One region of the Gilliamella sp. B14448G11 genome, then DNA from elsewhere that is predicted to be linked to it. Evidence: riboswitches for the same ligand, from Rfam matches in the RefSeq annotation. Region 1 holds a riboswitch; the other holds the start of a gene.
What was found. Region 1 has a riboswitch for preQ1 ahead of queD (6-carboxytetrahydropterin synthase QueD). Riboswitches for the same ligand answer to the same signal wherever they lie in the genome.

Region 1 (5,331 bases):
TAATAAATCAATTATATTAATAAGTTATAATTGATTTTGTAAAAAATATTCAGGAGTCTATACCATTTTACTTTTTATTGTTATCTGAATTTAATTTTAAGAATCGATAGGTTGATAAAAGACTTATAAGAGTTCATATTTTATGGCGCAGTCTCAATACCATTTAGAAGTGAATGCAGTATGATAAATAACTCGCCATGTATATAATCATCTTGTTTATAAGGTGAAATCCAAATCAAATATTAGGTGTAGACATAAAATTAAAATGGGATAGGGTTATGAATATTTTTTGCAAATTAAACCTAATATTAATTAATTTATGTCTATTTAGTTACAACCCGTGTAACCAAAATCGGTAGTCTCCATGTTCCACCAAGAAACCCGTTACATGAGCCAGTGGTGTTTTTTGCAGAAGGTACGAATTTACGCCCGTTCCATGTGAGTTCTTCATATATCCAACAGTCACCCAATCCTCGCATTTTACGGTCGCTTTTTATAACACCATTATTATATTCAGGAAATACATTGGTTACTACAAACTCAATTTTGTTATTGTTTATTTTTTCCTTAGGAATAACCCAATAAGCATCACTAAAATTATAAGCACCTCTTAAACACGAAGCTTTTAATAAATCGTTATTCTTATCTAATTTGTATAGATAAAAATGCGGTTTAAAGTTATCTTCTTCATCATCTAAATCATAAGAAAAACAGTCAGCTTCTTTTTCGTCACTATAGCGTGTTTTAAATTCAGGAAAAATTGCTATTACTTCGTCTAATGTTAGTTTTTTGCTTTCATCAGACTTAATTACAGTACCTTTTTTTATGACAGGAGCAGGTATTGGCTTATAAACATGATTTTCGCTTTTCTTACCTGATTTTATTATTGCACCAATTGTACCGATACGGCCTTGTACTTCATCCATTTTTAACATTACCGCATTATAGCCTATATCAAATAACTCCCAATATCTGTCGCCTTGCTTGAAAAAAATTTCATTATCAGTTTTTTTTAATACTCTAAGGAGTGCGCTTAATTGATGAGGTTTTAATTGATAAATAGAATTGGGTTTCTTTATTAGTGTACCCAAGTCTTTATTATTAATAACTAGGCTGATTGGGTGATTCTTTAGTATTTGCTCTTTTTTGTCATCGTCTTCATATTTATAAGATTCGTATTTAAAATAACCACCAGTAATAGGTTGATTTGCACCAGCTTTGCGCTCGAGTAGAATTGATATATGACTATCACCATCATCTAACTCTCTACCAAAACCTGCCACACGACAAGTCAAAGTATTATCACAAACCATTTCCCAATTTATATAGTAAAACTCAACTGCCGTATTGGCATACGCGTAATGAACCAATGTGAATAAAAAAAATAATCCGACTAAAATACGATTAAACATAAACATCACCCAAAGAATATTGGACAATAATAAAGCTAACCAATTAAAATTTAAAGCATAATTTATAGATTGAATTGATTTTTTTATATTTGGCAGTTAATTAAAAAAGATTACTCTATATTTGCAAACTTGTGCGTTTGAATACTGAGTAGCCACTTGTTGTCGTTGCGGTTTTGGTTAATTTTGCCAAGTAATTCAATTGTTTCAAACATATTAAATTCACCCTTTTTTTCGCAAGGGGAAAGATAATAACGTTTTGCTTGAATATTTTGTTCAATATATTGGCAAAAAGGAAGAAAGTCCACATGATTTTCGGCAACAATTCGCACTTCACTTGCAGTCGGTTGTACGATTTTTTGATATCGTGCTTGATAGCAGAATTTAGGGCTAAGGGCGATATAGTCAATTAGAGGATCGACTTTACCTAATCCATTACTTTCAATAGCAATATAGTAACCAGCCTGTTTTAGTGGTAAAAGTAACTCTGGTAGCGCTTTAACCATAGTTGGTTCACCACCGGTAATAATGATGTTTTTGCTTGTATATTGTTTAACTTTCGTCAATAACTGTTCTAATGTAAAACGGGTGTATTGGCGAAAGTTAGTATCGCACCAAACGCAATTTAAATTACAACCAGCAAAACGAATAAAAATAGCAGGCATGCCTGTATTGTAACCTTCGCCCTGTAATGATTCGAAGATTTCAACAATGCGAAATTCTGTCATTTTTCGCTCCGATGATACTCGCAGTAAGACGTTGGGGTTTCCCAGAGTTTGATCATTGAAATAGGTAAATATTGTGACAGACAATCAAAAATAAATTTACTCATACCTTCGGCAGTTGTACGACAAGGAAAGGCGTAAATTTTGCGATTCATCTCTTTTAATAATGAAGCAATACGGCACTCATTAGGATTATTTTGATTATATAGATAAGCATGATCGAGAGGATCAACAATATGCTGTTTCACTATTGCTTTTAAATCAGCATAATCCATCACCATATCAGCGCTAGAACCGTTATCTATTAGATCACCTTCAATTTCGACTAATAAGCGATAAGTATGACCGTGCAGGTTGTGACATTTTTTGTTGTGCCCGTCTAACATATGACAAGCATCGAATTGAAATTCTTTAGCAATTTTGAACATGTATCATTCCTAGTTTTTTTTCGTGGGATGGATTACGAACCACGGTTAGACCACCTAACAAAATAGAGCGGCTAATATAATGGATTAATGCTTAATTGTCATCTTACAATTGTTATTCCGAGCAATATTTATTACACTAACGGTGTAAAATTGAACGTTTATATTTTGCTTATTTCAACAACAGAATATAAATTAATTTTATTGTCGATTTTTTGTAAAAAATTTTCATAAAAAACTCTTGAAATTTATCTTTCCACACTCATTTAGTAACCATGCAAATGGTTTATCTGCTTAAAGCATTTAAGCCAAATCTATTGCTCAGGAGATAGTTAATATGAGGTTAGATAAACTCACTAATAAATTCCAACAAGCTTTAGCTGATGCACAATCATTAGCATTAGGTAAAGATAATCAATATATAGAACCAGTCCATGTTTTATCCGCTATGCTTAATCAAGAAGGTAGCAGTGTCAAGCCTTTACTGGCAGCGGCTGGTGCTAATGTAGCAATGTTACAGCAAGAATTAAATCAAGCTATTGATCGATTGCCACAAGTTCAAGGCGTGGGTGGTGAAGTTATTCCATCACAAGAATTTGTCCGCGTTTTAAATCTTTGTGACAAATTAGCACAAAAAAATGGCGATAGTTATATCTCGTCTGAACTCTTTATCTTAGCGGCTTTAGACGAAAAGGGTAGTCTTAGTGATATTCTTAAAAAATCAGGGATCACAAAAGACAGATTAAATCAGGCCGTAAGTCAAGTAAGAGGAAGTGATAACGTGAACGATGCCAATGCCGAAGATCAACGTGGTGCGTTGAAAAAATATACCATTGATTTAACCGAGCGTGCTGAACAAGGTAAGCTCGATCCAGTGATTGGGCGTGATGAAGAAATTCGTCGTACAATTCAAGTATTACAACGTCGTACTAAAAATAATCCAGTGTTAATTGGTGAGCCTGGTGTGGGTAAAACAGCAATTGTTGAAGGACTTGCACAACGTATTGTAAACCGTGAAGTACCAGAAGGATTACGTAATAAGCGCGTATTGTCTTTAGATATGGGTGCTTTAATTGCTGGCGCTAAATATCGAGGTGAATTTGAAGAACGCTTAAAAGCCGTTTTAAAAGATTTAGCCAAAGAAGAAGGGCGCATTATTTTATTTATTGATGAAATCCATACCATGGTCGGTGCAGGTAAAAGCGATGGTGCAATGGATGCAGGTAATATGTTAAAACCTGCATTAGCCCGCGGTGAATTACATTGTGTTGGCGCAACAACGTTAGATGAATACCGTCAATATATTGAAAAAGATCCCGCTTTAGAGCGTCGATTCCAAAAAGTGTATGTGGCTGAACCAACTGTTGAAGACACCATTGCTATCTTGCGTGGTTTAAAAGAACGTTATGAATTACATCACCATGTACAAATTACCGATCCGGCAATTGTGGCGGCAGCAACGTTATCGCATCGTTATATTTCCGATCGTATGCTTCCTGATAAAGCCATTGACTTAATTGATGAAGCTGCATCAAGTATTCGTATGCAAATGGATTCAAAACCCGAATCCTTAGATCGACTTGAACGCCGTATTATTCAGCTCAAACTTGAGCAACAAGCGCTTAAAAAAGAGTCTGATGATGCGAGTAAAAAACGACTAGAGATGCTAAACGATGAACTTGCTGAGAAAGAAAAAGAGTATGCGTCACTTGAAGAAGAGTGGAAGTCAGAGAAGGCTGCTGTTTCTGGTACTCAGACAATCAAAGCTGAGTTGGAAAAAGCACGAACTGAAATAGAACAAGCTCGTCGTGCTGGTGATCTTAATAAAATGTCAGAGCTTCAATATGGCAAAATACCAGAACTCGAGAAAAGACTAGCATCAGCAACACAGCTTGAAGGCAAGACGATGAAGTTATTGCGTAATAAAGTCACCGATAACGAGATTGCCGAAGTATTATCTAAAGCAACCGGTATTCCTGTTTCAAGAATGCTGGAAAGTGAAAAAGATAAATTATTACATATGGAAGATGCGTTACATAAACGTGTGATTGGTCAAGACGAAGCCGTTGTTGCGGTAGCTAATGCGATTCGTCGTAGTCGAGCAGGATTGTCTGATCCAAATAAACCAATTGGCTCTTTCTTGTTCTTGGGTCCAACGGGCGTTGGTAAAACTGAACTTTGTAAGGCTTTGGCTAACTTTATGTTTGATAGCGAAGATGCAATGGTCAGAATCGATATGTCCGAGTTTATGGAAAAGCACTCTGTAGCACGTTTAATTGGTGCGCCTCCGGGATATGTAGGATATGAAGAGGGCGGTTATTTGACTGAAGCCGTAAGACGTCGTCCTTATTCAGTCATTTTGTTGGATGAAGTCGAAAAAGCACATCCTGATGTCTTTAATATTTTATTACAAGTATTAGATGATGGACGCTTAACCGATGGACAAGGGCGTACGGTTGATTTTCGTAATACCGTTATTATCATGACATCTAATTTAGGTTCAGATTTGATTCAAGGTCAAATTGAGTTAAGTTATGATGAAATGAAAGCGTTAGTAATGACGGTTGTAACTAAACACTTTAGACCAGAATTCATTAATCGTATTGATGAAACGGTGGTATTCCATCCTCTTGGTCAAGAAAATATCAAAGCGATTGCGAAAATTCAATTAGCGCACGTTGAAAAACGCTTAGATGACCGTGGTTACCAATTGGATATTTCTGATGCTGCGTTAGAACAACTTGCTAAAGTTGGTTTCGATCCAATTTATGG
Region 2 (5,331 bases), on a different contig from region 1:
TTGAAAATTTTTAACTACACGCCCATCAGTTGAAATCGCATCGGCAATAATTGGTTGATCAGTCAATGGTTGCCCATCCGCATCACGCAATAATGCATTAAAATAGACGGTTTCATCTGGACGATAAAGATCTCGTGGACCAAAAACAAATAATTGTGCATGAGAATAAGGTGTACCTGATAAATCGAATTCAGTCAAATTAAGGGCATTTCGATCTACATATATAAATGAAGTTTGTTTTCCATCATTGGCTAGCAATATCCAATTGTCATCATGGGTATTCATAGAAAATTCAGCATAACCATCTTTATCTGTTTTTTCCGAAACACTACAATCGTCGTCTTTTATTGTTACATAACGACAAGATATTTCGATATTTGCAAGAGGTTTACCATTATCTAAACCATGAGCCATAACCGAAAATCTATGGTTGTTGTAGTTATGAACTGAAACACCAATATTACTTATTGAAAATAGGGTTGCTGGATTTGATTCATTGTAAGTTCCGGCTTCATTCATCACCGCAACATAAACACCTTCTTGTTTAAGTTCACTAATTTTAGAAAGATTGACTAAAACAGTTTCTTGGGCATTAGGTTTAGGATTAAGATCAAAACGTGACGAGTAAACTAAATCAGCATAACTATTGAGTTCTTCAGAGCGCCAAGCATATAGCATATTAATAAAGCCAAATTTATCAAAGAAATCACTTAGTTTTTCTGGCTTAATTTTAAAAAAGTTTATGTCGACCTTATTAATGTTCAATGTCGTCACAGGTAATCCACTCATGGACTGACTCGGTAATAATAATCCAGTACTTGCAAAATTTACTAATGGCTGACGATCCCGAGTGGTTAATTCTTTTTCATAAACTGATTGTAAACTCTTGTTATTAATCGCCGTTAACATTTTATCAATGGTTAAATCTAATTTACGATTTGGTGCAAGATAACGATGTCTTAATTCCAAACCATTATCAGACAACTCCCAGTCACCATCGACAACACCCGTTTCCTTGTCAACTAATCTCAGTAAATTTGAAAAATTTAATTTAGGAAGAAGTGGAACAGAAAAAGTCACGACTAAAGTACTTGATCCATCAATAATCATCTCCGAACAATCAAGAATTTCAAGTTTTTTATCTTTATATTTTTCGATTAATTCTGGTGTTGGATTAAATACATTATGCAATTGCGAATTAACACTCGAGTTTTGAGTTGTGCTATTTTTTTGATTAGCGGTTATATTTGTCGTTAGCTCGTTGTTTTTTGCTTGTGCACATAGCGTTAAAAACAAACCCAACATAGCTAAGTGTTTAGTTAATCTCATTATTTCACCCAATTCCTTTTATTTCACTAAATGTTGTGACTATTTTTGGTCAATATTATGCACTGTCACCAAACGTTTAGCAAAATATCTTTACAAACAAATTGAATTTTTAGGTAAGCAATCAAATTTTTGAAAGAATCGTTGATCTGGGTTTATTGGAAAGTAGTATTACTGACATTTAGAACATATTGTGTTATCAATAAGTTCTAAATGTTAGATGATTTCAGAATTATTAAGCAAAAGCTGGCTGATTTATTACTTTTTTACAGTTAATTTTTTTAAGATAAAATTCAAAATAATTCCATATAATGGTAAAAAGAATAAACCACAAATTAAAATTTTAAAACTATAATCCATTAACGAAATTTCACCCCAATGATTAGCCATAAATTCATCACTACTTTTGTAAAAGGCAATAGCAAAAAAGACAATAGTATCAATACCATTACCAAAGATTGCTGAAGCTGAGGGTGCCACCCACCAAAATTGATTTTTTCTTAAATAGTTAAAAACAGTAATATCCATTAATTGCCCAACTAAATAAGCTGCAAAACTGGCTAATGCTATGCGAAAAACAAAACTATTAAATTGGGTCAATGCTGACCAACCTACCCAGTGGGTTTCGAAAAATAGAACCGAAATCAGATATGAAAACAGTAAAGCGGGAATCATAACCACAAAGATAATTTTTCTTGCCAAACTGGCACCAAAAATACGGATAGTTAAATCAGTGGTTAAAAAAATAAATGGAAATGTAAAGGCTCCCCAAGTAGTATGAAATCCAAAAATATCAAATGGAATTTGCACCAAATAGTTACTGGAAGCAATAACAATAATATGAAAAAAAGCTAACCAGCCTAGTGCTTTATGCTTTTGCTGTCGAGTAAATTGTTTTTCAATCAATTGTGAATGAACGTTCAAATACATATTTGTTTCCTTTTTTAATGGGGTGAGAGAACCCAGATAAATATTTTTTAAGTTTTGGCCAGATATTCTTGTAGACCTTTATCACGCAGCATACAACTTGGACATTTACCGCATCCCCCTTCTACACCGTAATAACAGGTATGAGTATTTTGACGAACATAATCAAGATAACCCAATTTATCAGCCATTTCCCATGTTTGAGCTTTAGTAAGATACATCAACGGGGTTTTAATATTAAACGCATAATCCATCGCTAAATTCATAGATACATTCATGGATTTAATAAAAATATCACGACAATCTGGATAACCACTAAAATCTGTTTCACATACGCCGATAATAATATCTTGAATATCTTGCTGTTTGGCATAACAACCAGCTAACAATAAAAACAGCATATTACGACCATCGACAAACGTATTTGGATAATCGCCATCTTGTGCAGCTTTAATTTCTTGTGAATCGTCAATCAAAGCGTTATTGGTCGTCTGTTTAATAACTGATGTATCAATTACGGTTTGCTTGACACCTAAATCTTCAGCAATCCATTTAGCTTTATCTAATTCAATACTATGACGTTGACCATATTGGAAGCTGATAGTTTCAACATTTTCAAGTCCATAATCGGCAATGGCTTGTAATAAACACGTAGTCGAATCTTGCCCGCCAGAAAATATCACGAGTGCTTTACGATTTTTCATTAAAAAATTCCTGTCAGATTGAACAAATTAGCGATTATCGACTTTTTCAGGATAAAGATCATGATTCGCTAAACGATTGAGCGCAATTTGCTCCCACCGAGTATCAGCTTTACCATAATTGGCATAAGGATCAATTGAAATACCTCCACGTGGTGTGAATTTACCCCACACTTCAATGTATTTAGGATCCATTAATTTGATCAGATCTTTCATAATGATATTGATGCAATCTTCATGGTAATCACCATGATTACGAAAGCTAAACAAGTACAGCTTAAGAGATTTGCTTTCAACCATTTTGATGTTAGGCACATAAGAAATATAAATTGTGGCAAAATCAGGTTGCCCAGTAATAGGACAAAGACTGGTAAATTCCGGACAATTAAATTTAACAAAATAATCATTACCGGGATGTTTATTATCAAAAGTTTCCAGAATTTCTGGACTATAGGTTGTTGGATAGCGAACAGACTGATCGCCTAATAATGTAACGTTACTCATAATTTTCCTTAGTTTTTTAGCGTGGGAGGTTCACGAACCACGAGACAAACCGCACACATTACTCTTTTTTACAAAAAAAGTCTAGAATATCGTTCTTAACCCTTGTGATTAAACATATGACTTGTGAACGAATGAAATAGTTAACTGTAAAAACTAGCCAATATTTCTTTAAAAAATTAACTGTCTAATGAATTTTTATAAAGAAAAAGAAGTTACTTTATTTTCAGTAATGTTTATGTGCATCACTCTACCTTGTTTATCAAAAAAATAATATTCATTACCGATAGAAGAACACGACACAATTGTTGATGATTGCCAATCAATCGTTATATGTTTGCGATTAGTATAGGGATTAAAAAGATTAATTTCATAACCTGTTTCATTTATTCGTTGAATGATTAATGCTATAAGTTCGCCTGTAGATAATATAATTAAATTATCAAATTGTTTTTTCTCGATTTGTAATTGAAACTCGAAATCATGGTTATAGTGATATTTAAATTGCACGCGTTTAGTCGATTCAATATATTCAACTTTTAAGATCTTGTGATTATTACCCATTATTAACCTGTCATAATACCCATCAATTTCCAATCGTTTTGTTAAACTATAGTCAGGTAAACAATAATACAAAATTTCATCTTTTTTCTCAGCGTTGTGGGTTAAAACCATTATTTCATGATTTTTAATCACCAACTTATTTATCACATTAGGATAAAGATCGATTCGCCGTACCACAGATAATTTATTACTAATATCAATAAGTTCAAGGCAATTATTTCTAATGATAGCCCAATTTATACCATCAAACTCAAAGCAGCATAATTGGAAGTTAACAACGCCTAGATCGATTGTTTTCTTGGTACTTAAATCAAGTTTATGAATGCGGTAGTAATTATCTTGTTTAGCCAAAGCTAAAATTTGCAATCGATTCGAAGATACGACAAACTTATCGGCAACAATCATAAAATGCTCAAGTTGCTTGCCTTTATTATCCACTCTTATAATCCCTGCTTCACCTAATGCAAGCAAATATTGATTATTGATTAGCGGGATCATGTCATAAATCGCTCTATGGCCTTTTTGCGGACTCTGATAATGATCCAAATGATATTGCATTAATAAAGATTTATGCCTAACCAGTTTTAACGAGGAGATAGGCAGATCTATCTGTAATGTTCTATCTTCAGTAAGAGTAATTAATTTTGCAATTTTAGCTTTAGTTAACTCATTAGGATAAGTAATGGCATCAACAATTATCTCGTTGATCATCATTCGTAATAAACCTTGCAATTTTTGAATATTTTGCTGATTTTTTAAAATTTCATTAGCCAGATCTAATCTTACTCGATAATGAGCTTGTTCAGTTTTTATCTCGATCAAAGTTCTTTCAAGTTTTATTATCGAATTAGGTATTAAAATAAGACGCTTTACGATCGCTTTAGCATCGTATATATCCATGTTATTAAACCACTGTTCAGCAAGATAACGATATTCCGAGAGTGACCAAATGACATCAATTGCAGCTAACCAATCTGCTTTTTCGGCTAAAGTCTTAGCCCAGTAAAGTTTTAATTTATTGGCTATTTCAAAGTGTTGTTTTTCAAGCATCAAAATTACAGCTTCAAAAGCATTATCGCGTCTGGCTAACATAACCGCTGTATTCCATTCATTTGCCAAACAACAAAGTTTTATACATAACTGAGTTTTAGCATTCCTTGCAATTGCTAACTCCATGGCTTGTTTATATCGGTTGTGTTGTTCTAAAAATTCTATTCCTTCTTCTAAATGATTGAGCAGTTCTACTAGAACAAAAACCGCTTCTTCTATTTTATTTTGTTTGGCTAACGTCTCAAAGCTTTGTCGATATAGT

Region 2: it holds a riboswitch for preQ1, as region 1 does, so the genes downstream of both, queF (preQ(1) synthase) here and queD (6-carboxytetrahydropterin synthase QueD) in region 1, are expected to answer to the same signal.

Annotation. Positions count from the first base shown of each region.
Region 1 covers NZ_JACFPX010000011.1:81,908-87,238, reverse strand. Annotated here, with positions in the region: gene H3S88_RS08755 (DUF1176 domain-containing protein) at 324-1,412, opposite strand; gene H3S88_RS08750 (7-carboxy-7-deazaguanine synthase QueE) at 1,523-2,137, opposite strand; gene queD (6-carboxytetrahydropterin synthase QueD) at 2,134-2,562, opposite strand; PreQ1 riboswitch class I at 2,566-2,611, opposite strand; gene clpB (ATP-dependent chaperone ClpB) at 2,897-5,331, shown strand, end outside.
Region 2 covers NZ_JACFPX010000010.1:46,504-51,834, reverse strand. Annotated here, with positions in the region: gene H3S88_RS08170 (alpha-2-macroglobulin) at 1-1,329, opposite strand, end outside; gene H3S88_RS08165 (7-cyano-7-deazaguanine/7-aminomethyl-7-deazaguanine transporter) at 1,585-2,256, opposite strand; gene queC (7-cyano-7-deazaguanine synthase QueC) at 2,304-2,957, opposite strand; gene queF (preQ(1) synthase) at 2,985-3,458, opposite strand; PreQ1 riboswitch class I at 3,461-3,505, opposite strand; gene H3S88_RS08150 (bpX6 domain-containing protein) at 3,654-5,331, opposite strand, start outside.